3 regions of the Aneurinibacillus sp. UBA3580 genome follow, and region 1 is predicted to be linked to each of the others. Evidence: riboswitches for the same ligand, from Rfam matches in the RefSeq annotation. Region 1 holds a riboswitch; each other region holds the start of a gene.

Region 1 (10,069 bases):
AACACCGTAATGATTCTTGCGTTTCGTTTTTTACTCTCGGTTAATTCCAAGTCTCCCTCCTCCTTTCTTACCTCGATATTTTCATCCAGTCGCCTGTGACGAGACCTGCCTGTTACTTCTGTTCTTCCGAAGCCGAAGCATACAGATAGTCCCTCGTAAGCGGCAGTTGATTATTAATACCTTTTGAGAAAAGCATCTGATGAATAGAAAGCCCGCCGATTCTAAAGAAAGCGGCACTGGACCGCAGATACAGACGCCACATGCGGACAAATTTCTCATCGTACATCTCGCGGACTTTAGCCTCATGTTGATCGAAACGTTCCGCCCATCGATCGAGTGTCATCGCATAATGCATCCGCAAGTTTTCCACATCCATCGTATGGAAATCATACTCGGGCAGCAGGTGAATGACCTCGCGCAGCGAAGGAATGTACCCGCCGGGAAAAATGTATTTTAAAATCCACGGATCGCCCGGCTCTTCCTTCATATGCGTAATCGTATGAAGCAGCATCAACCCTCCTTCTTTCAATAGCGCCTGCACCGATTTCATAAATTCAGGATAATGATCCTGTCCGACATGTTCAAACATGCCGACGCTGGCAATTTTATCGAAGGTACGTCCTGTTTTCGCAAGATCGCGATAGTCCATCAGTTCAACATCCACCTGACCGGACAACCCCAGCTCTGCAATCCGCTCGCGCGTTTTTTTGAACTGCTCTTCACTTAATGTAATGCCTGTCGCTTTAACTCCATACTGCTGGGCGGCGCGAATGATGAGCCATCCCCACCCGCTTCCGATGTCAAGCAGCGTTTCCCCTTTCTTTAACTGCAGCTTCCGTAAAACATGGTCAATCTTTTGCAGTTGCGCTTGTTCGAGCGTATCTTCCGGCGTCCTGAAATAGGCGCATGAATAGCTCATCGTTTCGTCGAGCCACAATGCATAAAAGTCATTTCCTACATCGTAATGGTGCTGCACGTTCTCCTGCTGCTTACGCATGCTGAGTTTCGACAAGCGGGTAAGCGTTTCAGACCAAATCATGCTTCGGTTCGACGTGGCAGCCCGAATAACGTCTTCGATTGCACCTTCAATCTCGATCGCCCTGTTCATATACGCTTCTCCAAATGCCAGGGACGGCTGTTTCACGAAATTTCCAAAAGGAACCTTCTCATGAAATATAAGCGTAAAGCGCGGCTCGCCTTCTCCGTAATTGTCCGTCGTTCCATCCCAAAATACCACCCGAAAAGGAACCGACGTTATCTTTGAGAAAAATTGCTGGAATAAATACTTCTGCACCATGTATCGCTCCTCATCCGAATGAATTAGTAAACAGTATGAAATGCTGAGATTAGAAATATGCCTGTATTCATAGTTTGTTAAAGTAATTATATATGTAATTTTTTATATATAGAACAGTGTGTTTTAGTATAATGTGCTCTGTTTGCATATGTCAATATTTATATATATAATCTTGCTCATATGAATAATAAGGGAGGAAAAGAATGAATGCTTTAGGCTACGCTCTGCTTGGCATGCTTGTGCGAAAGCCCTGCTCAGGCTACGAATTAACGCAACTGCTGGAAGTATTCTGGCAGGCCAAACACAGCCAAGTGTATCCGCTGCTTATGAAGCTTGAACAAGACGGGCTTGTCACATTTGTTTATGTAAAACAAACCGGGAAACCGGATAAAAAAATCTATTCGATTACCGATAAAGGAAAAACGCTGCTTGCAGAGTGGACCCGCAAATCGCCCGCTCCCCCCGTCATCCGGGATGAATTTCTGGCCAAGGTGTATTCCATCTGGCTAACGGATAAGGATACGGCACAACGCCTTTTTCATGAACGCATGACCGCTTATGAGGAAAAAATTGCATTTCGCAAAGAAGAAATCAAGAAAATGAAAGAAGAATACGGGGATGAAATTGAAAGCATTACTTCCCGTCATTTCGGGCGCTACCTTCTCTTCTGCCGAAAACTGAAACAGGAGGAAGAAGAGATTGCCTGGTGCCGCTGGGTACTCGGCTTACTTGCGAAATAAACAAAACCGGGATGACGTCATTCTGCCATCCCGGTTCGTTTATTTTTTCTTGCGTGTTCTGTATACTTCTTGAATGGCTTTGCGGCGCTCTTTGCGCTGCTGCTTTTCTCTTTCAGCCTGCATTTTTTTCTTGTATCCAGGTTTAATCTTTCTAGGTTTCGCTTTAGCCCGGCCTCCTCCTAACGCAGGTGCCGGCTTTTTCTCCGCACTGCGGTCCTCTGTCCGTGCTTCCTGAATGCCATCGTTCGTATCTCGAACCACCTTGCGGGCCTTACGTTCTTCACGTTTTTTGCCCCCGAGAAACTTCTGCTCGACACCGCCGCTAATGGCGCGCGAGAAACGGGTAAACCACTGTTTCTGACGAGGGGAAATCAGCGAAATGGCTTCTCCTTCCTGCCCGGCCCGGCCGGTTCTGCCTACGCGATGGATATAGCTCTCCAAATCGGACGGCATGTCGTAGTTAAACACATGCGTAATGCCTGCCACGTCCAGGCCGCGCGCCGCAATATCCGTCGCGACGAGATACTGGAATTTGGCTTCGCGGAACCGGTCCATAATCTGTTCCCGCTTCTTCTGGGTTAAATCGCCGTGCAGCGCTTCCGCTTCAATGCCGTTCTCCTGCAAGCTGCGCACCAGCTCGTTGACGCGCTGTTTTGTATTCGCAAAGATCACGGCTAGATACGGACGGGCATCTTTGACCAGTTCCAGCAGCACATCAAGCTTGTCGCTTTGGTTCACTACATAATAAGATTCTTTTGTGTTTTCCGCCGTCATCTGCCGCTTCTCGACCCGGACAATCTGCGGTTGATTCATGAAACGGTGGGCCAGACGACGCACTTCATCCGGAATGGTCGCAGAGAACAGGAGCACTTGTTTTTGCTGCGCTGTTTGGATGAAGACTTCTTCTACTTCTTCGAGAAAGCCCATCTCGAGCATTTTGTCCGCTTCATCGAGCACAAGCATTTTAATCCGTCCGAAATGAAGTGTCTCCCGGCGCAGGTGGTCAAGAATTCGGCCCGGCGTGCCTACCACGATATGCACCTGTCCCGAAAGCTTACTAATCTGGCGTGTAATGTCCTGACCGCCGTGCAGCGAGAGTACGTTAACGCCCAAATGCTTGCCCAACTCGGCTATATCGTCTGTGATCTGCATCGCCAACTCACGGGTCGGCGTCATAATCAGCGCCTGCACGTCTTTTTTATCCAGCTCCAGCATTTGGAGCATCGGAATGACGAAGGCCGCCGTTTTGCCGGTTCCAGTCTGGGCCTGCCCGATGACATCTTTTCCTTCGAGAGCCAGCGGAATGGCCTGCGCTTGAATCGGGGTCGGTTCTTTATAATACAAATCGGCAATCCCCTGCAGAATTTCCGGTTTCAGCTGAAAAGCAGTAAATGAATTCATGATTTCCTTCCTTTCTCTGCTAAAACAAACTATTTCTTATTCTACCCGATTTCCGCTTCTGATCGCTACCCGAAAAAAGAAAACAGGCGCGGCCGGCCGAATAGCGCTGCGCACCTGTGCTTCTTCTATAAGAATTTACTCATAAATACCTCGTCCACATGTTTACCATCCAGTATAAACTGGTCTTTACGGTATCCTTCCACTACGAATCCGTATTTTTTGTACATATCTATTGCTCTTTCATTATCGGCAAATACGTCAAGACAGACTTTCTCCAGTCCATGGTGCTTGGCCCACTGCAGCGAATAATCCATCAGCTTGGATCCGATACCGTATCCCTGAAATCCGGGGCCGAGCCAGATGCGGAACGTACCGATATGCCGATTCATCTCTAGCTGTCCGCGTTTGATCTGGGCCACACCGGCTATCGCGTCGCTAATTTCAGCGACCGTATACATGCTGCCCTCTTCTTTCATCTGGCGAATGAACGCCGCCTCTTCTTGCGGACTATTCATCGTATCCTTCTCTTCCTCCAGATAAACGCCATCGTCAAGTACGCGGCGCAACCGCTCGATAATCTTCGGCGCATCCACTTCCATCGCCTGACGCAGCACCATCACTTTCCTATCCTTTAAGCGGTACAGCCATATTTTACGAAATGCGTCGTTTGTCGTTTTTTTTACCTTCAATATTGTCCCTCCGCTCCTGCGTAATAGTCAGCAAGCAAGCTATTAGTATAGTACCTCAGAGGGAGGAAAGTTATTACATCGCCGGCGGTTCTTTGCCCAGCAGACGCAGCGTCATATTTACCTGCGCCAGGTGGTAAACTTCATGGTCGAACATTCGATGGAACAGCCAAGAGAAAGTTGGATTATCGATTTTCGCGCCGCGATAGCCTTCCGGCATAGTAAATGGCGTGGCCAATTTCGATACTTCCATTTCGCGAAGTACGTTTAGCGTATGCTCACGCGTTCCTTCTAGATAAGCAAGAATATCGGCGATTGTCGCAAGCTCCGCTTTCCGCTTGGGTGCCGCTTCCTGTCCAAGAATAATGCCTTGAACGAACCAATCTTCCGCCTGTGCGATATGCCGCAGATGAAATCCGATAGAGTTAGGCACCCCTTGAGGTTTTTGTTCAAGGAGATCCGCTGTTAATTCCCGATAGGCCGGAAAGAAACGATCGCGCAAATCGTTGACGTGTGGGAATAATTCGATAGCTTTCAATCTTTGCTCACCCTTTCACTTGATTATGCAGAAAAATTATATCATAATTCAGACTATTTTACCTTTTATTAAGTTTTTTATATCCCTTCTTCTCTTTTTCATTACAATTGATTATAATAGAAGAAATTTTAATAGAAAGCACTACTAGGGGATCCCGAGGAGCCGGGCTGAGAATGAAACGCGTTGAAGTTTCTAAACCCTTGGGACCTGATCTGGTTCGTACCAGCGTAGGAAAGTAGTCGGCATAAAAGCGTTTGTCATTGACGTATCAGGCCGGGTCCCATAATAGGGTCCCGGCCTTTTCTGTGAAAATCATGAGAAAAGAAGGAAGGGGGAGAGGAATGCACATGGCACATGCTCTTCACGTCATCAGCAGCGGTACGCAATCACTTTCAGACGTCCGCAGGGTTGTGGCGCGTATTCACCCGTATATTACCATGTTCCACCTGCGCGAAAAACAGCGAACCGCTCGGGAGTTATGGGAATGGACACAGGATTTGGTTGCGACCGGTCTGCCATGCACCAAACTTGCGGTAAACGATCGGGTGGATGTAGCGCTTGCGAGCGGAGCCGCTGCCATTCAAGCCGCGTATCACAGCCTGCCTGCCGGCGTCATTCGCCGTCTGGCTCCGCATAGGCTTATCGGTGTCTCTGTCCACAGCGTCACGGAAGCAAAAGCTGCGGAAGTGTCAGGCGCCGATTATGTGCTGTTCGGCCATGTCTTCGCCTCGGCTTCCAAGCCTGGCCAGGCCGGTCGGGGACTTGCGGCTTTGCAGGAGATCGTGGAAAGCGTCAATCTGCCCGTTATTGCATTGGGCGGCATTACGCCTAACAATGCGCCGGATACGCTGGCGACGGGCTGTGCCGGAATTGCCGTACTGTCAGCCATTATGCTTGCCAGGGACCCTATGCTTTCTGCCCAGCAATTTCAACAGGCCATGCAGAATGTCCGTGTATCGCCCAGATGCGCGTGGCCCATGGCAAAAATGGAGGGTGTTAAATGATCAAGCAGGATGTTGTCATCATCGGTGGCGGTGTCATCGGCGTCTCTATTGCCTATCAACTGACAAAAAGGGGCAAAACAGTCACCTTGTTGGAGAAAGATACGATCGGGGCGCATGCATCAGGGGCGGCAGGCGGCATGCTCGGCGCTCAGGTCGAGTTTACCGAGCCGGGTCCATTAGTAGATCTTTCTCTGCGCAGCCGCGCTATGTTTACAGAAATCGCCCGAGAGCTATATCAGGCTTCCGGCGTCGATATCGGCTTGAACAATGCAGGTATGCTTCGTATCGCCTGGACGGAAGAAGAAGCCGACACGCTAAAAAAACGCGGTGCCTGGCAACAGGCGATGGGCCTTCAAGCCGAGTGGATGGACAAAACGGACGTCAGACGGATGGAGCCGGCGGTAAGCGATGAAATTACGGGCGCTCTTTACCTGCCGGACGATATCCAGGTCTCGGCACCGGATTTGACAAGGGCGTTTGCGGTTGCCGCAGCAAAGGGCGGTGCCAGGCTTCTGGAACGATGTGAGGTGCTTGACATCGAGCATACAGACAGCCGGATTACAGGGGTTGTGACGACACAGGGCCGGTTTACGGCCGATCATTACGTGCTTGCTGCCGGAGCATGGAGCGGCCGTCTGGCGCATACGCTCGGCCTGCCGCTCTCCGTTTTCCCTATTAAAGGGGAAGCGTTCTCCGTGCTTTCTATGCCGCAGCGGATCGAAAAAACGATCTATTCGCACGGATGCTACATTGTTCCGAAAGACGGAAACCGTCTGCTCGTCGGTGCTTCCTCTGCAGACTGCGGGTTTGATAATCGGCTGACAATTGACGGCCTGCAGCAGCTCATGACAAAAGCCGTTCGTCTTCTGCCCGCCTTAAAAGACTGCCCGCTTGAAAAGACATGGGCCAGTCTGCGGCCACAGACCAAAGACGGCCTCCCGTATTTCGGACCGGTATCGTCTTTTGCGAACCTGCTGGCGGCGACCGGGCACTACCGCAACGGGATTCTTTTAAGCCCGCTGACCGGTGAAATGATTGCCCGCATGGTGACAGGTGAAACGCTTGATATCCCGCTTGCGCCTTTCACCGACAGACGTCATGTTCATCCCATCCTGTAAATCTAAGGAGGTACGCCTATGAATATAACAATTAACGGCGAGATGCAAACCATTCCTGACACGGTCGGGAATGTCCAGCAGTTGCTGGAATATCTGCGTCTTGCAGATCGCATCGTGGTTGTAGAAATTAACCGCGACATCCTGCAAAAAGAACAGCATGCCGCAAGAAGTATCACGGACGGCGACACAATTGAGCTTGTACATTTTGTTGGTGGAGGTTGATCATCATGCTTCGAATCGGACCTTATGAATTCTCATCCCGCCTGCTGCTCGGCACGGGCAAATTCCCGAATTTCGATATACAGCGCCGGGCGGTGGAAGTCTCGGGAACAGAAATCTTAACGTTTGCCGTGCGTCGGATGAACATCTATGATCCGGCACAGCCGAACTTTTTGGAACAGTTGGACCTGCAAAAATACAAGCTGCTGCCCAATACGGCCGGCGCAAGCACAGCCGAGGAAGCAGTGCGCATCGCCCGCCTTGCCCGTGCATCCGGATTATGCGATATGATCAAGGTGGAAGTGATTGCGGATACGAAAACCCTGCTCCCTGACCCGATCGCGACACTGGAGGCGACCAGAATTCTGGTCGAAGACGGATTCATCGTATTGCCTTACACGAATGACGATCCCGTATTGGCACGTCACCTGCAGGAAGCCGGTGCGCATGCGGTCATGCCGGGCGCATCGCCGATTGGCAGCGGCCAGGGGATTCTCAATCCGCTCAATCTGAGCATCATCATCGAGGAAGCCACCGTTCCGATTATCGTCGACGCCGGAATCGGAACTCCGTCCGACGCGGTGATTGCGATGGAATTAGGCGCTGACGGCGTACTGCTGAATACGGCCGTGGCCGGCGCCAAAGACTCTGTGAAAATGGCGGAAGCGATGATGTTGGCAATCAAGGCGGGCCGGCTGGGATATGAAGCAGGCCGAATTCCGAAGAAACGGTACGCCCAGGCCAGCAGCCCAATGGAGGGAATGAGCAAATAATGACATTGCCGTCTTTCGTTCGCGAAGAATTGGCAGAATATGATATCGTAGTCGACCGTATCCTAAAACGCTATACGGAACAATGAAAACCGAAATTTAAAAAGCCGGAAAAAGGGACTGGCTCACCCTTTTTACCGGCTTTATTCTTTTTCCTTTAATGATTTAATATTCCTTGACGCTCCGTCTCTTTCAATGCAATCTCCGCCGCTTCCCCGTGGCGTCCCATCAGCGCGTAGCGCATACTGTCAAGCAATGCCTCCCAACTCGCTTCAATTACGTTCGCCGATACACCTACCGTACTCCAACTATCCTTACCGTCCCGCGTCGATTCTATGAGCACACGCACTTTCGAGGCGGTTGCATCCTGCTCGCTCAGCACACGCACCTTATAATCGGTCAAATACATCTCTTTAATATCAGGGAAGAACGCTTCGATGGCTTTGCGCAGCGCGTTATCGAGCGCATTGACCGGTCCGTTTCCTTCTGCGACGGTATGCACCGTCTGTCCGTTTACTTTTATTTTCACCGTCGCTTCGGTTACGGCATCATGGTCCCCGATTTTCTCCATCAGTACCTTGAATGACTCTACCGTAAATACCTCTTCGTACTCTCCCAGACCTTTGCGTACAAGAAGCTCGAATGAAGCCTCGGCTCCCTCATACTGGTAGCCCTGATGCTCCAGCTCTTTTACCTGCTGGATAATTGCACGGCCTTCCGGTGTATTCTTATCCAGATCGATATTAAGCTCCTGGGCTTTAAAGAGCAGGTTGCTTTGTCCGGATAGTTCTGACACAAGTACGCGACGTGTATTGCCAACCGCTTCCGGTTTAATATGCTCGTACGTCTCCGCCGCTTTCAAGATCGCGCTCACATGCATTCCGCCTTTGTGTGCAAACGCGCTCTGTCCGACGAACGGCTGAACATTCGGCGGCATAATATTGGCGATTTCATACACGTAGCGTGACGTATTGGTCAACTGTTTCAACTGTTCTTCCGGTACACAGGCGTAACCGAGCTTAAGCTGCAGATTAGGAATGATCGAGATTAGATTAGCGTTACCACATCGTTCGCCGAATCCATTAATTGTGCCCTGCACCTGCGTCGCCCCCGCCGCTACCGCCGCCAGCGAATTCGCGACGGCGAGTTCTCCATCGTTGTGACAATGAATACCGACCGGTGTTTCCACCGTTTCTTTTACGCGCGTCACAATCTCGCTAATCTCGTGCGGCAGCGAGCCGCCGTTCGTGTCACACAGCGTCAACCAATCCGCTCCGGCATCCGCCGCCCGGCGTAACGTCGCCAGTGCATACTCAGAGTTGTGCTTGTATCCATCGAAGAAGTGTTCCGCATCGTAGATAACTTCCAGTCCTTTTTCTTTGAGGAACCGAACAGATTCATAAATCATATTCAAGTTCTCTTCGAGTGTAGTGCCCAGTGCTTCGGTAACATGGAAATCCCAGCTTTTTCCGAAGATCGCAACAGCTTCGACACCGCTCTCGATAATCATATTCAAATTCGCATCAGCATCCGCCGTTATGCCGAATCGGCGCGTGCTGCCGAATGCGGTAATTTTCGCATGTTTCAAATTCAACTCCCGAGCCCGCAGAAAAAACTCCATATCCTTCGGATTGCTGCCGGGCCAACCGCCTTCAATATAATGGACGCCAAGCTGGTCCAGCTTTTTTGCGATTTTCAGCTTGTCATCCACCGAGAGACTAACACCTTCTCCCTGGGTGCCGTCCCGCAAAGTTGTATCATAGATAAAAACTTGACCCTTCAACGCTTCGTCATCCTCCCCTTCACGTACTCTCTCATTTACTCCTTTAATCCATTATTCTGAATTGATTATTTTTTTCTGTAAAGTATATCATATCATGCAGAGAGTAGCTATACATAACATTTTTCGTTATCATGAAGGAAAATGAGTAATCGGAAAGCGGGAAATGATATGCGCAGCCGTTATTACGGAACGCCGGAACAACTGAAATTCAGCGATGCACTCGCTGTATACGAATACATCGTACCACGCCTGAATAAGACAATTATTCGCCATGGAGAGTACTTGATTGATACGCAGGCGCTGCTTGCGCCGGTCAATCTCGATTGCTTCCACTGCCACCTTGTGCATGGACACAATTGCTGCGAGCAGGGACAGCCGTACTCCATGCACGGCGACAATCTGACTTTATTCGAAGAACACGCCTTTACCATCCTTGAGGCCTATGGGGACGACGGACGTGCGGAGGAGGCCAGAGAAAAGGGATTATATGAACAGACGGCTGATACGAATTAC
Region 2 (10,069 bases), on a different contig from region 1:
TGTATGTCGGTAAGGGCAAAGTAGAAGAAATCAATCGTCTGGCGGAAGAATTGGAAGCAGACCTGATTGTTTTCAACGATGAGCTGACGCCGATGCAAATTCGTAACCTGGAGCAGGTCATCGAGTGCAAGGTTATCGACCGTACACAGCTTATCCTTGACATTTTCGCCCAGCGTGCCCGTTCACGGGAAGGCAAGTGGCAGGTCGAGCTTGCTCAATTACAGTACCGTCTGCCGCGCCTGACAGGAAAAGGGGCGGAACTGTCCCGTCTTGGTGCGGGTATCGGCACACGGGGGCCGGGAGAGACGAAACTGGAGTCGGATCGGCGCCATATTCGCCGTCGAATCAGCGAGATTGAGGCACATCTGGCAGAGGTCAAACGACATCGCCAGCTATACCGCGATCGGCGCAAGAAAAACGAGGTATTCCAGGTTGCCATCGTCGGCTACACGAACGCAGGCAAGTCAACAATCTTGAACCGTCTGACCGATGCGGGTATTCTCGAGGAGGACAAGCTGTTTGCCACGCTTGATCCGACCTCACGCCGTGTGCGGCTTCCGGGTGGTGAGGAAATTATCGTAACCGACACAGTTGGCTTTATTCAGAATTTGCCGCACCAACTGGTGGCTGCCTTTCGTTCTACGCTTGAAGAGGCGGCTGAAGCAGATTTAATTCTGCAAGTGATTGACGCCTCCCATCCTGATTATCAAATTCATATGGAAGTAGTGGACGAAGTGCTGGCCGAGCTGGGAGCCGGAGCCATTCCGCGCCTGACTGTCTTCAATAAGATGGATGCCGTAGAAGAGCGGCCGATTGCAACGATTTCGGGATCGGTGCTGTATATTTCCGCGCACCGAGAGGACGACATAGAACGCTTGCTTGCGGCGGTGGAAGCGCATATCGAAAGCGGGTACAGCCGCTACCTGCTGCGCCTGCCAACGGCACGCAGCGACCTGTATGCCCTTGTGCACCGCAATCTTCACGTTCTCCGTGAAAACGTCGATGAAGACGGCATGTATTATGAGCTTGAGGCGAAAGGAAAACATATCGAACAGCTTTCGTCCGAGCTTGCAGAGTTTATTATTTAAGAGCGTATAGAAGGGACAGATAACGTGTTTTCGTATTTAAAGCATGGAGAGAAATTAGCACCGTATGTTGAGCAGGTGGAAGCAGAAATCGGCCCGCGCCTGCGTGAGATCGAGAGAATGGCTGACTACAACCAATTTAAAGTACTGCGAGCGTTTCGCAAACATCAGGTGAGTGACTTTCATTTTGCGCCGTCGACCGGATACGGGTACGACGATATGGGGCGTGAAACATTAGAAAAGGTCTATGCAGACGTATTCGGCGGTGAGGCGGCGCTCGTGCGCACGCATATCCTGAGCGGTACGCATGCGATTGCGATTGCGCTGTTCGGTATGCTGCGCCCGGGTGACGAGCTACTGTACATTACCGGTGCGCCGTACGATACATTGGAAGAAATTGTCGGGGTACGCGGTCACGGCAAGGGATCGCTCAAAGAATTCGGTGTGGGCTACGCCGTAGTGCCGCTGACGGCGGAAGGCGAAATCGATAAACAAACGATCGCCCGCTCGATACATACAAATACGAAAGTAATCGGCATCCAGCGTTCGCGCGGGTATGCGGATCGCCCGTCGTTTACAATCGCAAAAATTAAAGAAATGATCGCGTTCATCAGAGGCATTCGTCCGGACGTCATTGTGTTTGTGGATAACTGTTACGGTGAGTTTACCGAGGAACAGGAGCCACTCGAAGTAGGGGCCGACATCATGGCCGGCTCACTCATTAAGAACCCGGGCGGGGGTCTGGCCAAAAGCGGCGGCTATATCGTCGGACGCGCCGACCTGGTGGAGATGGCTTCATATCGCATGACTGCACCGGGCTTAGGGGCCGAGGTTGGCTCGACACAGAGCGGACTGCTGGAAATATTTCAAGGGTTTTTCCTCGCACCCCACGTGGTAGGAGAAGCGTTGAAAGGCGCGGTATTCACGGCCGGACTCCTGCAAAGATTAGGTTTCAAGACAAATCCGAGTTGGGATGCGCCGCGCACAGACCTTATTCAATCCGTCGAATTCGGCACGGCTGAAGGCCTCGTGACGTTCTGTCAGGGCATTCAGAAAGCGGCCCCGGTTGATTCGCATGTGGTACCGCAACCGGGCGATATGCCGGGATATGCCGATCAGGTCATTATGGCTGCCGGTACGTTTATTCAGGGTTCGAGTATCGAACTGTCTGCCGACGGTCCGATCCGCCCGCCGTATCTCGGATTTGTGCAGGGTGGTCTGACCGCTTCACATGTCAAGGTGGGTGTGCTGACCGCGCTGGACGGGATGATCGAGAAGAATTTGTTAAAAATCTAAAAAAGTCTAAAAAAAATGTGTAAATTTATCTAACATGTATTGACGAGGAAAGTTAACATATGTAGAATAAGAACCAAGGAAGCAAGGAGATTCACCGGCGAAAGGAGATAAAGAAATGAAAGATGATATTCGCCGCAATATGGCTCTTTTTCCGATAGGAATCGTGATGCAGCTGACAGAACTAACAGCGCGTCAGATCCGCTACTATGAGCAGCAGAATCTGATTTCTCCGGCGCGTACGAAAGGAAATCAGCGCCTGTTTTCCTTTAATGATGTAGACCGCCTGCTGGAAATCAAATCGCTGCTTGAGAAAGGACTTAATATTGCCGGCATCAAGCAAGTGCTTGCGATGAAGCAGGAAGGCAAGCGAGTCAGCAATATGCTTTACGAGAAAGTCGAACAGGAACGCAAAGAAATGTCCGACCGCGAGCTGCGTGATTTTCTGAAGCAGCAAATGTTTACGACCCGGCCGGGGCAAACACCGCTTAATCGGGGGGAGCTTTCCCGCTTCTTCCATTAATGAATCATCTATAAAAAATCATATGGGAGTCTCCTTGCTGAGGAGAGATCTTAAGGAGGTTGTTTGGAGATGGCAGCAAAGTACACGAAAGAAGACATTTATCGCTTGGTCAAAGAAGAGAATGTAAAATACATCCGCCTGCAGTTCACTGACCTGCTCGGCACGATCAAGAACGTAGAAATTCCGACGAGCCAGCTGGAAAAAGCGCTCGATAACAAAATGATGTTCGACGGATCGTCTATCGAAGGATTTGTGCGCATCGAAGAATCTGATATGTATCTGTATCCGGACCTCGATACGTTCGTTATCTTCCCGTGGACAACGGAAGACGGCAAAGTTGCTCGCTTTATTTGCGACATCTACACTCCGGATGGTCAACCCTTCATGGGAGATCCCCGTCAAATCCTGAAAGCCGCGCTGAAAGACATGGAAGATCTGGGTTTCACGTCTTTCAACCTTGGACCGGAGCCGGAATTCTTCCTGTTCAAGCTTGATGAACATGGCCAGCCGACGAACGAGCTGAACGATCAGGGCGGATACTTTGACTTCGCGCCGCTCGATCTCGGCGAGAACTGCCGCCGTGATATCGTACTGACACTCGAACAAATGGGCTTCCAGGTAGAGGCGTCTCACCACGAAGTGGCGCCGGGTCAGCATGAGATTGATTTCAAATACGCAAATGCGGTCGAAGCGGCTGATCAAATCCAAACGTTCAAGCTTGTTGTAAAAACGATTGCCCGTAAACACGGTCTGCATGCCACATTTATGCCGAAACCGCTGTTCGGAATTAACGGCTCCGGTATGCACTGCAACCTGTCTCTGTTCTCCGGCGACAAAAATGCATTCGAAGATCCGTCTACAGAGCTTGGCTTGAGCGAAACGGCAATGCAATTCCTTGCAGGCATCATCAAGCACGCACGCGGCTTTGCTGCCATCACCAATCCGACAGTCAACTCCTATAAGCGTCTGGTTCCTGGTTATGAAGCGCCTTGCTATGTGGCATGGTCTGCGAAAAACCGCAGCCCGCTGATTCGTATCCCGGCTTCCCGCGGTTTGAGCACCCGTATCGAAGTGCGCAACCCGGACCCGTCAGCGAACCCGTATTTAGCACTGGCCGTTCTTCTGGCAGCAGGGCTTGACGGTGTGAAAAACAAACTGCAAGCTCCGCCGGCAACAGATCGCAACATTTATGTAATGAACGAAGCAGAGCGCAAAGAAGCCGGCATCGACAACCTGCCTGCAACGCTGAAAGAAGCGATCGAAGAGCTGAAAGCGGACGAAGTTATCAGCGCCGTACTGGGTGAGCACGCGCTTGAGCACTTCGTAGAAGCGAAAGAAATCGAATGGGATATGTTCCGTACAGCGGTTCATCCGTGGGAACGCGAACAATACATGAATTACTAATTCAAACTGGTTTTCGAAAGATCAAATCAAAATCCCGGCAGCGATATGCTGCCGGGATTTTTTGCGGTATTACTCGTTCCATGCCCAGTGCAGCCAGCCTGAAAAAGCGGAAACAGCCGTAATGACAGCGACAGCAAGGAAGAGAGTACCGGCATATACATAATCACTCTTTGACGTTACGGGAGTGTGATAATACGTACGGTTGCGCGAACCGTCAAATCCTCTGGCTTCCATTGCGATCGCCACCCGTTCCGCCTTGCGGATACCCTGGGTGAACAGAGGAAGTGTATAGCGGGCAAATGATTTTAACTTCCCCTGCGCATGAAATCCTCGGATTTTATGTGCGGCTTTCATCTGCGCAAGCTCACTTTGAAACAGAGGTACAAACCTGAGACCTGCCAGCAGTCCGTATCCCCATTTGGGCGAAAGGCGATACTGGTGAATTAAACTCATAACCAGCTGTGTCGTATCGGTAGTGGATGTGAACAGCAGACCGTACGTAACGAATCCGAGCATGCGAAACGCAATCGTCAGACCATGGTAGATGCCTTCTTCCGTGATGCGGAACCAGGCAAATTGCCCAAGGACATGTTCGCCTTTGCCGAAAGCGGCCAGCATCCAGAAGACCAGCAGGAAAAATCCGAGATACGGTACAATCCGCTTTCTTATATACCGCATGGTCCATCCCCCGAACATGACTCCAACGATGATGGATAGTAGCCAGAGCAGAGCGGAAGTAATCGGATCGGCAATCATCATGAGAAACAGCATAACGGCTAAATGGGCAGTCAATTTTACAGCCGGATTAACGCGAGCCAAACGGGAGCGGTTGGCATGCATCATGGCGCATCCTCCTTTCCCATTCATAGTGAAGCGGCCGCATCAACCCCGGCAGAGAAGCGCCGGAAGAGAACAAGTCGTACGGGGCACCATTAAATTGAATCGTACCGTCTGCAATCCAAATGACACGGTCTGCGTACCGGTCCACCAAATCCATATCGTGTGTGACCATGACAATGGCGGTTCCTTGTTTTTTTCGCTCTTCCAAACGAGCGAGTAATTGGGCAGCGGTGGCAGCGTCCTGTCCGAACGTTGGCTCATCTAAGAGGAGCACTTTCTGATCAAACAAGAGCATTGTCGCCACGCTCAACCGTCTTTTTTGGCCCTGGCTTAGCATGAACGGATGATGATCGCGATGCGCATTCAGGGTGAACTCTTGCAACAGGCGGTTCGTTTTGTCTGTAAGGACATGTTCGTCCCATTGACGAACGCGTCCCCCGAATGCCACTTCATCGTATACCCGATCTGTGACGAACTGCAGCTCCGGATTCTGGAATACGAAGCCGACCTGTTCGTACAGCTTTTTGGCCGGCCACTTGCGGATGGGTCGCTCCTGAAAGTATACCTCCCCGTGTTTTCCTTTTTCCAATCCGGCGAGCGCTTTTAACAGTGTGCTTTTTCCAGCGCCGTTCTCACCGATAATGGCCGTCCATTCGCCTTGCCGAAGCGAAAACGAAACATGTTCAAGGATATTGGTTTTGCCGTAGCCGATGGTCAGATCGCGTATGGTGTAGATGTCCGGCTCTACCGCCCCTTTCGACCTGGCCCGCGTCTCGCTTTGCTTCAGCTTTTCGCGCCACCCGATCTGCAGCGGATGGGAAGGGGCACAGGCCTCTTCTAGGGTATGAGGGAAGAGACGGGGCCGCCAGATACCGGCGGCCTCCATTTCTTTTTCGTACCGGGTCAGTACGTCTTTTGGTGCACCCTCCCCGATGATGCGTCCTTGGGCATCAAACAGGATGACACGATCCATCCAGTCAATCAAACCATCCAGTACGTGCTCGATGAATACCATGGTCATTCCTGTATCCGATACCGATTTGAGCAGTGTGAACACATCCTGTCGTCCCTGCGGGTCAAGCTGTGCCGTCGGTTCGTCGAAGAACAGTACATCCGCTTCGAGTGCCAACAGGCATGCGAGCGCCAGACGCTGCTTCATTCCGCCGGACAGCGTCTCGATCGGCGTATCCTTGGGCACAGACAGACCCGCCTGTGCCATCGCTTTTTCAATACGGCCGTTCATTTCATCCCGCGGAATGCGGCGGTTCTCCAGGCTAAACGCAATCTCATCACCGACAGTCAGCATGCAGAATTGGGCATCCGGGTCCTGAAACATTATGCCGACGGATTCAGGGCGTGTCACCTCGCCCTTTACTTCCGCTTCAATCGCGGCGGGAATAATTCCTGACAGCACAGACAGGAGGGTGGATTTTCCGCAGCCGCTTGGCCCGAGCAGCAGTACTTTTTCGCCACGTTGAATCGAAAGGCTCAGATGTTGCAGCGTGAAGGAGGGAGCATCGTAGAAACGGACCGAAAGATTGTTACATCCTAGATACGGAATCATATCCTTCACCACGTTGCTGTCTGCGCTGCCGCATCATTTCGTACTGCTGAAGAATGCCGGTTTTCGCCAGCGATTCGGCTATCAGTTTTCCGAGTACTCCTCCGAGGATAGCGCCGCTGGCTATTCGCAGTGCAAACGTAGCCGCGAGTACACCCGGAGTATAATAGCCGAAGCCATTGGCCAGCAGGCTGTAGATCATGCTGCCGACCGCAGCGAGTACACCCGAGAGCATGAGGACGGGCAATGAATACTTCTTATAGCCGAACAGGAAAAAGGCCAATTCGGCGCCCAGTCCCTGAAAGAATCCGATTAACAGCGAAGAGAGACCAAAGTGGCTGCCCGTGAATACTTCAACGGCCGCCGCCGCCAGCTCCGCAATCAGTGCGGCGCCCGGTTTGCGTACAATATAAGCGATCAACGGACTCGCCACCACCCAGACACCGAACATCACTTCAGCGCCGACCGGTCCTATCAGCGCCGAGATCGGAAGCCAGAGGGTAGACCAGCCAAGGTACAGCACGCCGCACGCGATGGACAGTACGACGGTCAGTACAACTTCCCGCATTTTCCAACTCATCGTTTCATCACCTGTCCCAACTCAACCGGCCAGGTTTGCTTTGTATACGCCATATCCCAGAAGAGGTATTCCAACTGGCAACTGGTAAGGAAATGCTGCTTCATTTTTTCTTTCTCCATTTCATTGGCCTCTTCCGCCCAGCGGTCAAGCCGTGCGCAGAATCGATCGGTCAGCACGTTCATGGATGCCTCGCCATAAAAAGTAATCCATTCATAGAACGGGTGCGAAGGAGTGGGATTGACTTCTTTAAGCAGCTTTTGTCCGATTTCAAGATATGTCCACGGGCACGGCAGAAGCACTGCGATGATTTCTCCGAGCGTACCTTCATGCGCGACCGTCAGCATATGGCGAATATAATGGCTTGCATTCGGCGCAAGCGGATAGCCCTGCACATCTTCATAACGGACGCCCGCTACGCGGCACAAGTTGTTGTGGGGATGGGCTTCGCCGTGCAGTACGAATGAGATCTGCTCGGCAAACATCGCCATGTCTTCGCGTTTCTCGCATTTAGAGATGGCGATGCCGTAGATGCGGGCGAAGGCGTTGAGATATTCAAAATCTTGTTTTACATAATGGATGATGGCTTCTTTGTCCAAATTCCCATCGGCAATGCCCCGCACGAATGGGTGAGCGAAGATGGCCTCAAAGATTGGATCGGCATCCTGGCGAAGCTGTTGGGTAAATGTCATCATATAAATTCCTCCTAACAAATCAATTTTTTCAGAGAAGAAAGTGCTCCACCGGTCCCTTGCCCCAATAAAAAGCCGCTCTACAAGTAGAGCGGCATGCGAGACAAAGAATAACGCGCCATCACAACCAAATTGGAATGGCCAGTCGTCATGCCACTTCCCTACGCTGGTATAATCCAGATCAGGTTCGAAGGGATCAAGGCTACTGCGCCTTATCTCAGCCGTTACGGCACCCCCAGTGGACTTTCCTATGAAATTATCCGTAGAATAACAGGTTCGGGCTGACCTGTCAATGCTGTAAAATGCAAAAAGATAGACGATGAAATTTTTCGAATAAACTATCTTGTCGGCGGTTTTGCTTGACGATGTGCAAGGACCTCTTGTAACCTGTTGAAAGATTAAATATCAATGAGGGAAAAATAGAGAGGAAGATGCAGCGTGACGTGGGAGATTTTGAACATTATCGGCACAATGGCGTTTGCGCTGAGCGGCGCGGTGGTGGCGATGGAAGAAGAGTATGATATATACGGCGTATTCGTGCTTGGCATGGCGACTGCATTCGGTGGCGGGATCGTGCGGAACTTTCTTATCGGTATTCCGGTGCCTACGCTTTGGGAGCAGGGAACGCTGCTATGGACAGCGTTACTAACCATGCTGGTGTTCTTCTTTCTGCCGGTAAAGTTAATCGCATACTGGCGTCGCTCGGAGGTGTTCTTTGACGCGATTGGTCTCGCGGCATTTGCTGTGCAGGGCGCGTTGTATGCGACGCAGCTCGATCGTCCGTTGAGCGCAATCATCGTGGCGGCGGTAATGACAGGCATCGGCGGCGGCGTGATTCGCGATGTGCTGGCGGGTCGGCGTCCGATGGTGCTGCAGGAAGAAATCTACGCTGTATGGGCGATCGGAGCCGGGCTGTGCATCGGCACGGGGATTGTAGACATTGGAGATTCCGTACAGTTGTATGGGCTGTGCGTTGCGATTGTTGTGCTGCGAGTGTTGTCTGTATTCTATAAATGGAAACTGCCGCGTCGTTCTTTGCATAAAGCGGTGCAGTAAACTACAAACCCCGGCCTGGTGTCAATGACATAAGGCCGGGGTTTCATTTGCTTGCTTATCGTCTTTGATTTTCCGAATCTTTCAATTGCTGTTGTAATCTTAATTTTGTGTACGATTTGTAAAAAGTCAGAAAAACAGAAACTTGCTTTATTCTTATTTCGTATAGGAAATTGTAATAACGTAGACTTTGGCTCCCTTCAAAATGATTGCGTTTAAAGGTTTGCAAAAATATACGGATAATGGAGGGAATAGAAATGAATATAGTTTTTACTGAGCTTACGTGCAGAAGTTGCGGCGTTAAATTAACAGAATATGAAGCAGAGGAAAAAGATGCGCTATGCATGGAATGTTACAATGAAAAGAACGCTGAAGTTTTAGCGGGAATGAACTAAGCCTGTTATAATTTTATAGAGTGAAAAGGGAGCCATTGTGCTGGAATGTACAAACCTGCCTCTATACCGGCATGCCATGCAGGCGGCAACTGGTATGCCGGTATTTTATTGTAACGCTGACCCATTATGTGTACGAATCGCTGCCTGTACTGAAGAATATCCTCACCCCAAAATCAAGCCGCGATCTATTGTAAAATTGAAGCCCCCGCTTCAGCGATTGCCCGCTCAGTGGGGAAGTATTCATGGAATTACTGTTTTAAATCCGACAAACGTTCACGCAGATAATGATTTCTCTTCACAATAAAACGGGTGATGTACTCCGATTCCGCATCAAATTTCTGGATGTCTTTTTTCTTATAGTCATCTCTTACAAGATAAGGACGAATAGAATTCATTAGCGAATGAATCTTAGGTTCAAGTGATTCTAGAGTGAACGAAGTTTCAAGTATTTCTTCAAGAAGTTCACAATACCTGGATCGAAAATGTGGAACGTCGAGAAGCCGTGCGGAAAGAGTATTATATCCCTCAATTGGAACATAATCATGCTCCATCATCTTCCCCTTACAGTCCCTTCCCCATGTTCCATCATAGTCCCAAGGAATAAGTTCAAATAAGCCTGTCTGCTTATTATGGTATAAAGCATAGT
Region 3 (10,069 bases), on a different contig from region 1:
ATAATAGATAGGGTGTTTATTGTTGAATGATGTCATTTCCATAGAAATAATAGAAAAACATTGTAGTTTGGGTGATGTATTTGATAGAAATGCAGGATGTATGGAAGACGTATCCGAACGGAACCGTAGCACTTCAGGGAATTGACGTCCATATCAAAGACGGTGAGTTTGTCTATGTCGTCGGACCGAGCGGGGCGGGGAAGTCGACGTTCATTAAATTGATGTACCGTGAAGAGAAATCGACGAAAGGGCAGATTGTCATCAATGGCTCGCATATTAACCGTTTGAAAGAACGGCATATCCCTTATATGCGCCGGAAGATTGGTGTCGTATTCCAGGATTTTAAGCTGCTTCCCAAGCTGACAGTTTATGAGAACGTCGCATTTGCAATGGAAGTTATCGAAGCATCGAAAAAGCAGATTAAACCGCGTGTAATGGAAGTGTTAGAGCTTGTACGGCTTAAACATAAAGCCCGTTCACTGCCTGAGCAATTGTCCGGCGGAGAGCAGCAGCGTGTAGCGATTGCCCGCGCCATCGTGAACAATCCCGATTTGATTATCGCGGACGAGCCGACCGGTAACTTAGACCCGGAGACTTCGATGGATATTATGCAGACGCTGCTTGACATTAACAAGCGAGGCACAACCATTATCATGGCCACACACAACAAAGAAATCGTCAATAGTGTACGGAAGCGCGTGATCGCCATCGAAGCAGGACGGATTGTACGCGACGAGCAGAGGGGAGAGTACGGCTATGAAGACTAGCACGTTTGCTCGCCATTTGCGCGAAGGAGTTAAGAATCTGGGCCGGAACGGCTGGATGACCTTCGCATCGATTAGTGCGGTTACGATTACACTGTTGATTCTTGGTGTCTTTTTGTTGTTGGCAATGAATATTCAGCACCTTGTCCAGACCGTAGAGAAGCAAGTAGAGATTCGCGTCTCACTTGACGTAACGGCAGACCAGGCGACGGCGAAAAAGGTGGAAAGCGAACTTAAAAAGCTGCCCGATGCTGCTGAAGTGAAATATGTCCCTAAGGCGGAAGGACTGCAGAACTTAAAGAAGAGCTTTGGTGAGAAAGGTGCACTGTTTAACGGATTGGAGAAAGAAAATCCGCTGCCTGACTCTTTTATCGTCAAAGCGAAAACACCACAGCAAACCGGAGCACTGGCCCAGAAGATTCAGAACATCGACGGTGTGAAGAAGGTTAATTACGCTGAACAGACTACGAAAAAGCTGTTTGCAGTAACCGATGTCGTTCGCTTTGTGATTGTCGCATTCATCATTGCATTGGCGTTTACGGCCATGTTTTTGATTGCCAATACGATTAAGTTGACAATTGTGGCACGGCGTCGTGAAATCGAGATTATGAAATTGGTCGGCGCGACCAACGGGTTTATTCGCTGGCCATTCTTTGTAGAAGGTGCGCTGATGGGCATTATTGGCGCCATTTTCCCGATCGTAATCTTAACTGTGGGATACGGTTATTTAATAGATTTTGTCGAGCGGCAGCTCGCTCTGTACTTCTTGGATTTGCTGCCGATGTCACCGCTTGCGTTTCAAATCTCGCTTATTTTGCTTGGGATTGGCGCGTTCATCGGCATTTGGGGAAGCTTAATGTCCGTACGGCGGTTCTTGCGCATATAAAACCATCATATTTCAGCCGTAATCCTGACATGAAAATGACGGGAAGGACGGTTGACTTTTGTGGTACGAAGGAAAAGAAAGAAGAGAATGAGGGGGTGATTTCAAAGGGAAAAAGGCGAACGCCTTTTTCTTCCCCGGATCTTCTTTCCTCTTCTCCTCTTTCTTTTCACACGATTTTTATAGAAAAATAATAGAATCTGAGGAGGAAAAGATGGCGAAAAAGTTCCTGGTTCCGCTGGCAGCCACGATTCTTTTTACCGGAATTACTCCGGTAGTCGGCTCAGCCGATCAAGTTTCAGACGTACAGAAGGAAATCGATAGAATTAAGAAAGAAAGCCAGGCGGCAAAAGGCAAAATCAGCTCGCTCAATCAGCAGATTCATAGTATCCAGGCACAGCAGCAATCAACCCAGGAAGACATCATGAGCATTGACCTGAAGATGAATGAAACGCAGGCAAAGATCGAAGAGCTTAACAAACAAATTGAAACTACGACAGCAGATTTGAAAGAGGCGGCCAAACAGCTTCAAGAAGCCATTGCTCGTGTGCAGAAACGAGACAAGCTGTTGAAAACGCGCGTGTCGGCCATCTATGAAGCAGGTGATGTCTCTTATATCGAAGTATTGCTAGGTTCGCAGGATTTCAGTGACTTCCTTGAACGATTGGATGCGGTAAAATCGATCGTGGATCAGGATGTGACCATTCTCGAAGATAATAAACGCGACCGTGATATCATCGCTGAGAAGAAAAAGCAAATCGAAGAGCAATTGAAGAGCTTAAAGGCCATGCAGGCGGAAGCCCAGCAATTGGCTGCTCAACTGGAAGCGCAGAAGCAGGAGCGCGAACGCATTCTGAAAGAACTGCAGGCAAAAGAGGGGGAGCTGCTCGAGATTAAGGACGAGCAGGAAAAAGCATCGCTTGAGTTGGTCAACCAGTTGCAACAGAAGATTGAAGAGCAGCGCCGTGCCGAAGAAGAAGCACGCCGGGCCTCCTCTTCTTCCGATGCGGGAAGCTGGTCGCCGCCTGTTCATTCCGGCGGGCAATTCGTCCAGCCGGTGAATGGCCCGATCACTTCTCCATTCGGCTACCGGGTGCATCCGATTCTACATACGCGGAAATTCCATGATGGTACAGACTTCGGCGCACCGCAGGGAACACCGATTTATGCGGCTGCGGATGGCGTGGTAGCATCGACCGGCTACATGAATGGGTATGGCAATACGGTTGTCATCTATCACGGAAACGGCTTAAGTACGCTGTATGCTCACATTCGTCACGGCGGAATCGTGGTATCCGAAGGACAATCGGTCCGCGCAGGACAAAAGATTGCGGAGGTTGGCTCTACAGGTCGTTCTACGGGTCCGCATCTGCACTTTACGGTTATCAATAACGGTCGGAAAGTCGATCCGATGTCATACTTACGGTAATTTTGCTATGGCGGATATATCTCGGATATGTCCGCCATATACTATATAAGGCAAGCTTGACAGCCCGGCTTAATGTTTGCGGTATGAATTTATTGGAGAAAAACAGAAAAGAGCAGGAGAAAAAATGCTGAAATGCCCTGCGCCTCGGCTGGAGTAGAGTTTTTTGGCTCTGTTTTCTCTTTCTTCTTCATCTTTTCATAACTTTCGCTCCACGAAAGCGTGTCAATATATCAAGGTAAATAAACTGTAAAGGTGGTGCTCGTATTTGTATATAAAACGCCGTACGCTTTTTATTATGCTTTTGCTGCTCGTTGCCTCTACCAGCATTGTAACGCTCGCAGCCGCGAAATTTTTCGGACAGGCTTCCGGAACACAGGGCAGCGTACCGCAGGGACAGGACCCGCAAAAGCAGGCCGCGGCCCAAGACCCTGAATTGGCTAAAGTATACGAAGCGTATCAATTAATAGAGAATGCCGCGCTCGAAAAGCAAGAGAAGGCTGAGTTGATTGACGGCGCAATTGAAGGGATGGTCAAGACGCTGGATGATCCGTTCTCTGATTATATGAACCAAAAGGAGACGAAGGACTTCAATTCTTCCCTGCAATCTACGTTTGAGGGAATCGGAGCGGAAGTAACGCTGAAAAATGAAAGGGTCACAATCGTTTCTCCGTTTAAAGGATCGCCGGCTGAAAAAGCAGGCCTCCGTCCGGAGGATCAGATTTTGAAGGTAAACGGCAAAAGTTTGCAGGGACTGAGTCTAAGCGATGCTGTCATGCACATTCGCGGTCCGAAGGGGACGAAAGCGGAGCTTGAAATTATGCGTCCGGGGCTTTCGGATCCGATGCTTGTTACCGTCGTTCGTGACGATATCCCGGTGGAAACCGTGTACAGCGAGACGGTTGAACGGAACGGCAAGAAATACGGGAAACTGGAAATTACGCAGTTCTCCCAGAATACCGCCAAGCACTTTGCCGCGGAATTGAACAAACTGGAGAAACAGGGCATTAACGGTTTGATTGTCGATGTCCGGGGCAATCCGGGCGGTCTGCTCGATTCGGTGGTCGAAATCGGCAATCTGCTTGTGCCGAATAAAGGCGTTATCCTGCAGGTACAGTACAGTGACGGCAAAAAAGAAGTATTCCGTTCCGAAAAAGGAGAAGCCAAATATCCGGTTGTCGTACTCACGGATAAGGGCAGCGCCAGCGCTTCGGAAATTCTGGCCGCCGCACTGCAGGGCAGCGGCTATAAAGTAGTCGGAACAAACTCATTCGGAAAAGGCACCGTGCAAAATACAATACCGCTTGAAGACGACAGCCAGCTGAAGATTACGGTGGCCAAATGGTTGACGCCGGAAGGCAATTGGATTCATAAAAAAGGCATTGAGCCGGATGTAAAGATTGATCAACCCGATTATTTTAATGCCGCTCCGCTGCCGACCAAAGTGGAACTGGGACGCGATATGAACAGCTCGGATGTGAAGAATCTGCAGTTGATTCTCAAAGGATTGGGTCAACCGCCGGGCCGGACGGACGGTTACTTCGACAGCCGGACCGAAACTGCCGTGAAAGCATTCCAGAGTCTGCACAAGCTTCCGGTGACCGGCAGGGTAGATAAAAAGACCGCAGGTGTCATGCAGGAGGAGCTGATCAAACGGATTCAGGACCCGAAGAATGATTTGCAGCTGCAAGCGGCACTTGAAGTAATATCCAGGGAATCAAATTGAAAATAAGGCAGGGTTCGCACTGCCGTTTGTAGAATTGTACAACCACGGCCTTTATGTCGTGGTTTTTTCTTTTTATACTGAATAGTGGGGGAAGCGAGAGCTTTTCTGGCCGAACGACAAAAAAGGGAAAGCAGGCGTAAGTATTGCTCGATTTTAGATTCGGAGGATAGAAAATGGATGATTGGTCAGGATTTGTTGTTGATTTGTTGATACAGATTCCTAAATTTTTGATAAGTCCGGCTTTGTATGTGTTTGCGCTGCTGTTATTCTGGGCATACCGTAAGCAGATTGTGCAGGAGCGCAGGCTGTTCCATGCACGGGTGACTTCGGGAGCGGGAGAGCTGGTGCGCGCGCTGCTGTTCGGTGCGGCAGCGGGCCTGGGCGCTTCTCTTGTGCTGCTCGCCATCGGTGCGGCACCTTCTTATCACGATATTGTTTTGCTATGGATTTTAAGTGCTCTTTTGGCATTCGTTCACATTCGCTTTTTGTCTTTCGCCTATAGCGGTGGTTTGCTGTCCGTGCTGTCCGCGTTGGCGAAGCTTGTGCCTTCGGATGGTTTGAATGGGTGGTTTAAAACAGTGGTTGTATGGCTGCAGGAGGTGAACATCCCGGCCATCCTCGCGCTGGTCGCCGTATTGCATATCGCAGAAGGCATTCTTATTCGTGTCGTGCCGAAGCAGGGACTATCTCCGGTCCTCATTAAGAGCCAGCGCGGTCGTGTTGTCGGCGCGTATGCGATACAGAAATACTGGCTTATCCCGGTCGTTCTGTTCGTGGCGGGGGATGCAGCCGGTATTTACACGCCGGATGTGCCCGGCTGGTGGCCGTGGTTCTATGCGGGTGCAGCTGCACTGAGCCTGCTTCCGGTTCCGTCTGTAGCAGGGTATGCGGATTTGGCGGTGTTGTCCACGCCCCAGGAAAAAGCGCAGTGGGCGGGTAAAATGATTGTGTGGCTCGGCGTAGCATTGCTTGTGCTAGCGTATCTGGGAACGTTCTGGCTTCCTTTTGCCGTTCTTGGCAGCCTGCTGGCACTGGCCGGGCATGAAGCGCTGCGTATCTACGGTGAATGGCAGCGTCGTGTTCATACGCCGCTATATGTACAATTGAAGAAAGGTGTGCGCGTACTGGCGGTTGTGCCCGGCAGTCCGGCCGATGAGATGGAGATTGTGACGGGAGATGTTATTCTGCGAGTGAACGGACACGAGATCCACGGCAAGGAGGAGATTTACCCGGCATTGCAGCAGCAATCGGCTTTCTGTAAAATGGAAGTAATGAATAAAGAAGGACATATCAAATACGTTCAGCGTTCCGTGTATCAGGGAGACCATCATCAGCTGGGATTGATTGTGGCACCTGACGCCGCGGCGGATGAGTATGTAGAGCAGGGATACAGCCGGTTATTCGGGCTGTTCCGCAAGGTGAGAACGCGCCGCAACGCTGAGTCGAATGAGATGCCCCTCGAGCAGGGAAAGGATGTATCGTTATGATCGCAAAATATATCATTGCGCTGATTGTTCCGTTTATTCTTGCCGCGGTGATTTCTCGTGTGTCATTGAATATCTGGGTCGGCGCCATTGCCACACTGGGCATCATGATGGCCGTTTTCAACGGACCGTACCAGCCGCTTCCGGTAGTTTTGCTTGGCGTAGTCAGCGGTCTCGTCGGCACGTATGTCGGGTACCGTTGGATTCGAGGAATTAGCTTGACGGAGTAGAGGGTTTTTTTGTAGTAGATGAAGGTTGTTATACTTCGTTATTTGTGTTAATGTAGTTTATAAGTTATATAATATTTACGCGGGAGCTTGAGGAATCAGGCTGAGAGGATAACTAATCTGTTATCGACCGTTGAACCTGAACTGGATAATGCCAGCGGAGGGATGAGTGACACTTCATGTTTATATTGCATGGGGTACGTGTATCCAAAGCCGCATTTTCTATGCGGCTTTTTTAATCATATACGTCCTCCTTCCGCCTCCATAGAGGGTTCTAAATACTTCGAATTTTCTAACCAAGGAGGCTATTTTTATGTCCAAATCGATTGAAACCGCAGTTTCTATCCCGAATCTTGAGAAGTTTCCGGGCAGTAAAAAAGTATACATAGAAGGGTCCAGACCGGATATCCGGGTGCCTATGCGGGAGATTCAATTGAGCGAATCATCCGGAAGTTTTGGAACGCAGGTAAATGAGCCCGTTCGTGTCTATGATACGAGCGGAGTTTATACTGACCCCGGTTACTCCGTAAATATTCGTGAAGGAATTCCTGCACTTCGCCGTCATTGGATTCTGGAGCGAGGCGATGTAGAAGAATATGAAGGACGTGACGTAAGACCGGAAGACGATGGAATAAAAGGAGAAGAGGGTTCACCCCATCGCGAGGTTTTTCCTGGATTAAAGAGAAAACCACTGCGGGCGAAAAAAGGGCAAAATGTTACCCAGCTCCATTATGCCCGCAAAGGTATGATTACTCCGGAGATGGAGTATGTTGCCATTCGCGAAGGGGTAAGTCCTGAATTTGTACGGAAGGAAATCGCGGAAGGCCGCGCCATTCTTCCTTCTAATATTAATCACCCGGAGAGCGAGCCGATGATTATCGGCCGAAACTTCCATGTAAAAATTAATGCAAACATTGGAAACTCCGCCGTTACTTCTTCTATCTCTGAAGAAGTAGAAAAGATGACGTGGGCGATTCGCTGGGGAGCGGACACCATTATGGATTTATCTACCGGAAAAAACATACACACAACACGTGAATGGATTATTCGAAATTCTCCGGTTCCTGTTGGCACTGTTCCCATTTATCAAGCTCTGGAAAAAGTAAACGGAGTGGCAGAGGATTTGACCTGGGAAGTCTACCGTGACACATTAATCGAGCAGGCCGAGCAAGGTGTAGATTATTTTACAATCCATGCCGGAGTTCTCCTTCGCTACATCCCGCTTACAAGCAACCGGGTCACAGGAATCGTGTCACGTGGCGGATCTATCTTAGCGGCATGGTGCCTGGCGCATCATGAAGAGAACTTCCTCTATACGCATTTCGAGGAAATCTGCGAAATTATGAAAACGTATGACGTAGCCTTTTCCCTAGGGGATGGCCTGCGTCCAGGATCGATTGCAGACGCAAACGATGAGGCACAATTCGCTGAGTTAGAGACGTTGGGTGAGCTGACTAAAATTGCATGGAAACATGATGTACAGGTGATGATTGAGGGACCCGGTCATGTTCCCATGCATAAAATTAAAGAGAATGTGGATAAGCAGATGGAGATTTGTCAGGAAGCCCCGTTTTATACATTAGGGCCTCTGACAACTGACATCGCGCCGGGGTACGATCATATCACTTCTGCGATTGGTGCAGCCATGATTGGCTGGTTCGGAACGGCCATGCTCTGTTATGTTACACCGAAAGAACATCTCGGGCTTCCGAATAAAGAGGACGTACGGGATGGAATCATTGCCTATAAAATTGCCGCCCATGCTGCGGATTTAGCCAAAGGCCACCCCGGAGCGCAAATTCGCGATAATGCCCTTTCCAAGGCCCGGTTTGAGTTTCGCTGGCGCGACCAATTTCATTTATCATTAGATCCAGAACGCGCCATGGAATATCACGATGAAACCTTGCCGGCAGAAGGGGCAAAGACGGCGCATTTTTGTTCGATGTGCGGACCGAAATTCTGCAGTATGAAAATCACGCATGAAATCCGGGAGTATGCCAATCATCATGGATTAACGAACAACGAGGCGTTAGAAAAGGGATTAAAGGAAAAGGCTCAAGAGTTCAAAGACGGCGGCAGTCATATTTATCGGTGAGCGGATAAGGAGATGGCCTCTGTATGAGTAACAAAGCGAGTCAAATTATAAGTGAAATAAAAGAGCTGAAGGCCAAAATAGAGAGCCTAAAAGCAGAGCTTGCTGACCTTCAGGCAAGTTGCAATCATACCTATACAGGCGATGTTTTAATGAAAACCTGTACTCGGTGTTTGAAGTCAGAAAGTTGTTATTATTAACTGGACTCTTGCAAAAAATTGTCGAAAAAAAGGGAACAAAAAGAGGACATTCCGACCTTTTATAGAAATTTTGGCTACCACCGCTAAAATTCCACAAAAAGGGGAATGTCCACTTTTATGTCCTCCTTCTTTGTGAAGGGCGCGTCAACATCAGCCAGATTCGCCGATCTACGAACCTGTATCGCGTTCTTTTGACAGACGGGAGATATATGGAACCGCCATATCTTTTGTCTCGGAACGAAGCGGAAAAATAGGGGCGCGCGGCATGAATCCATTGAAACGATAAAAATTTATGAGAAAGTACAGAAATTGGATAAAATCGAGAAGGATGTCGAGGAGATTAAAGCGGTTGTGAGTCGTATCGAAGCCGATCAGCCAAAAGACATTTCCGCGAAGACGGAGAATGCTTTGTCGAATGCGTGCTTGTTTTGTTGGTAACTTTTTAAGAAAGCTGTCGTTTCCTGTGATATAATGCTACTTGTACAACGTACTTGTAGGGGCCTCGATTTATCACCGCGTAACCCGTTGTTGCCTTGCGTTAAGTGGTAGCAAGGGAGGTGATAATCGATGAAGACTGGCAAAGTGATTATTATTATGCTGACGTTTGGTTTGTTAATCATTGGCTTAATCCAAGCGGTCAATCGTTGCGCTAACAAAGTAACACCCCCCTTACAAGCTGGCCGGCTCAAGGGGGGTGTTTGACTGATATCTCGATGAGTCCTTACGGGCACACCGTTGTACATTGGACCGCAGTTGCACCTGCGGTCTCTTTTTATTTTACGTAATCTTACAGCAATATTATACCACAACTATATTTTTATATTTATTATTTTTCTTGTAAAACATAAAAATATAGTAGTCAAAAACATTTGTTCTTATCGGATTTATTCCCTCTTTATAATTTTCCGTCTTCAAAATCAAAATCCTCTCCTCATTCTTTCCTCTTTTTCCTTCGTACCACAAAAAGGTAGCCACCCTTCCCATGGTTTTCATATCAGGGTTGCGGCTGAAAAGCCACGGTAGTTTCACTCTCGAACCTACGTTCGAAAAAATTATTGGAAATCATACGTTCGTATATGCAATTATGATATAATGAAATGCAGCATGATAACGAAGGAAAGGTGAAACCTTGGAAAAGCTGAGCCAAAAATTCGAGCTTGTCTCCGAGTACAACCCTCAGGGAGACCAGCCTACCGCAATAGCGAAGTTGTCGGAAGGAATTTTGAATGGGAAGAAGCACCAGACGCTGCTGGGGGCGACGGGAACG

Evidence for each region. Region 1 has a riboswitch for thiamine pyrophosphate ahead of B2899_RS06300 (thiamine phosphate synthase). Riboswitches for the same ligand answer to the same signal wherever they lie in the genome.
Region 2: another riboswitch for thiamine pyrophosphate. It lies ahead of tenA (thiaminase II); the one in region 1 lies ahead of B2899_RS06300 (thiamine phosphate synthase).
Region 3: another riboswitch for thiamine pyrophosphate. It lies ahead of thiC (phosphomethylpyrimidine synthase ThiC); the one in region 1 lies ahead of B2899_RS06300 (thiamine phosphate synthase).

What each region holds. Positions count from the first base shown of each region.
Region 1 is NZ_DFMZ01000041.1:10,548-20,616, reverse strand. It holds gene B2899_RS06325 (SAM-dependent methyltransferase) at 113-1,297, opposite strand; gene B2899_RS06320 (PadR family transcriptional regulator) at 1,501-2,037, shown strand; gene B2899_RS06315 (DEAD/DEAH box helicase) at 2,077-3,438, opposite strand; gene B2899_RS06310 (GNAT family N-acetyltransferase) at 3,564-4,127, opposite strand; gene B2899_RS06305 (DinB family protein) at 4,201-4,662, opposite strand; TPP riboswitch at 4,799-4,913, shown strand; gene B2899_RS06300 (thiamine phosphate synthase) at 5,004-5,666, shown strand; gene thiO (glycine oxidase ThiO) at 5,663-6,784, shown strand; gene thiS (sulfur carrier protein ThiS) at 6,803-7,006, shown strand; gene B2899_RS06285 (thiazole synthase) at 7,012-7,776, shown strand; gene cimA (citramalate synthase) at 7,931-9,556, opposite strand; gene B2899_RS06275 (DUF3109 family protein) at 9,725-10,069, shown strand, end outside.
Region 2 is NZ_DFMZ01000122.1:3,342-13,410, forward strand. It holds gene hflX (GTPase HflX) at 1-1,088, shown strand, start outside; gene B2899_RS16755 (aminotransferase class I/II-fold pyridoxal phosphate-dependent enzyme) at 1,113-2,381, shown strand; gene B2899_RS16760 (MerR family transcriptional regulator) at 2,497-2,901, shown strand; gene glnA (type I glutamate--ammonia ligase) at 2,971-4,305, shown strand; gene B2899_RS16770 (energy-coupling factor transporter transmembrane component T family protein) at 4,375-5,145, opposite strand; gene B2899_RS16775 (ABC transporter ATP-binding protein) at 5,111-6,709, opposite strand; gene B2899_RS16780 (ECF transporter S component) at 6,687-7,286, opposite strand; gene tenA (thiaminase II) at 7,283-7,975, opposite strand; TPP riboswitch at 8,117-8,222, opposite strand; gene B2899_RS16790 (trimeric intracellular cation channel family protein) at 8,414-9,031, shown strand; gene B2899_RS16795 (CotH kinase family protein) at 9,672-10,069, opposite strand, start outside.
Region 3 is NZ_DFMZ01000136.1:14,498-24,566, forward strand. It holds gene ftsE (cell division ATP-binding protein FtsE) at 81-767, shown strand; gene ftsX (permease-like cell division protein FtsX) at 757-1,650, shown strand; gene B2899_RS17960 (murein hydrolase activator EnvC family protein) at 1,862-3,076, shown strand; gene B2899_RS17965 (S41 family peptidase) at 3,372-4,799, shown strand; gene B2899_RS17970 (PDZ domain-containing protein) at 4,973-6,286, shown strand; gene B2899_RS17975 (DUF2198 family protein) at 6,283-6,513, shown strand; TPP riboswitch at 6,583-6,694, shown strand; gene thiC (phosphomethylpyrimidine synthase ThiC) at 6,824-8,605, shown strand; gene B2899_RS17985 (hypothetical protein) at 8,629-8,802, shown strand; gene B2899_RS17990 (hypothetical protein) at 9,370-9,504, shown strand; gene uvrB (excinuclease ABC subunit UvrB) at 9,941-10,069, shown strand, end outside.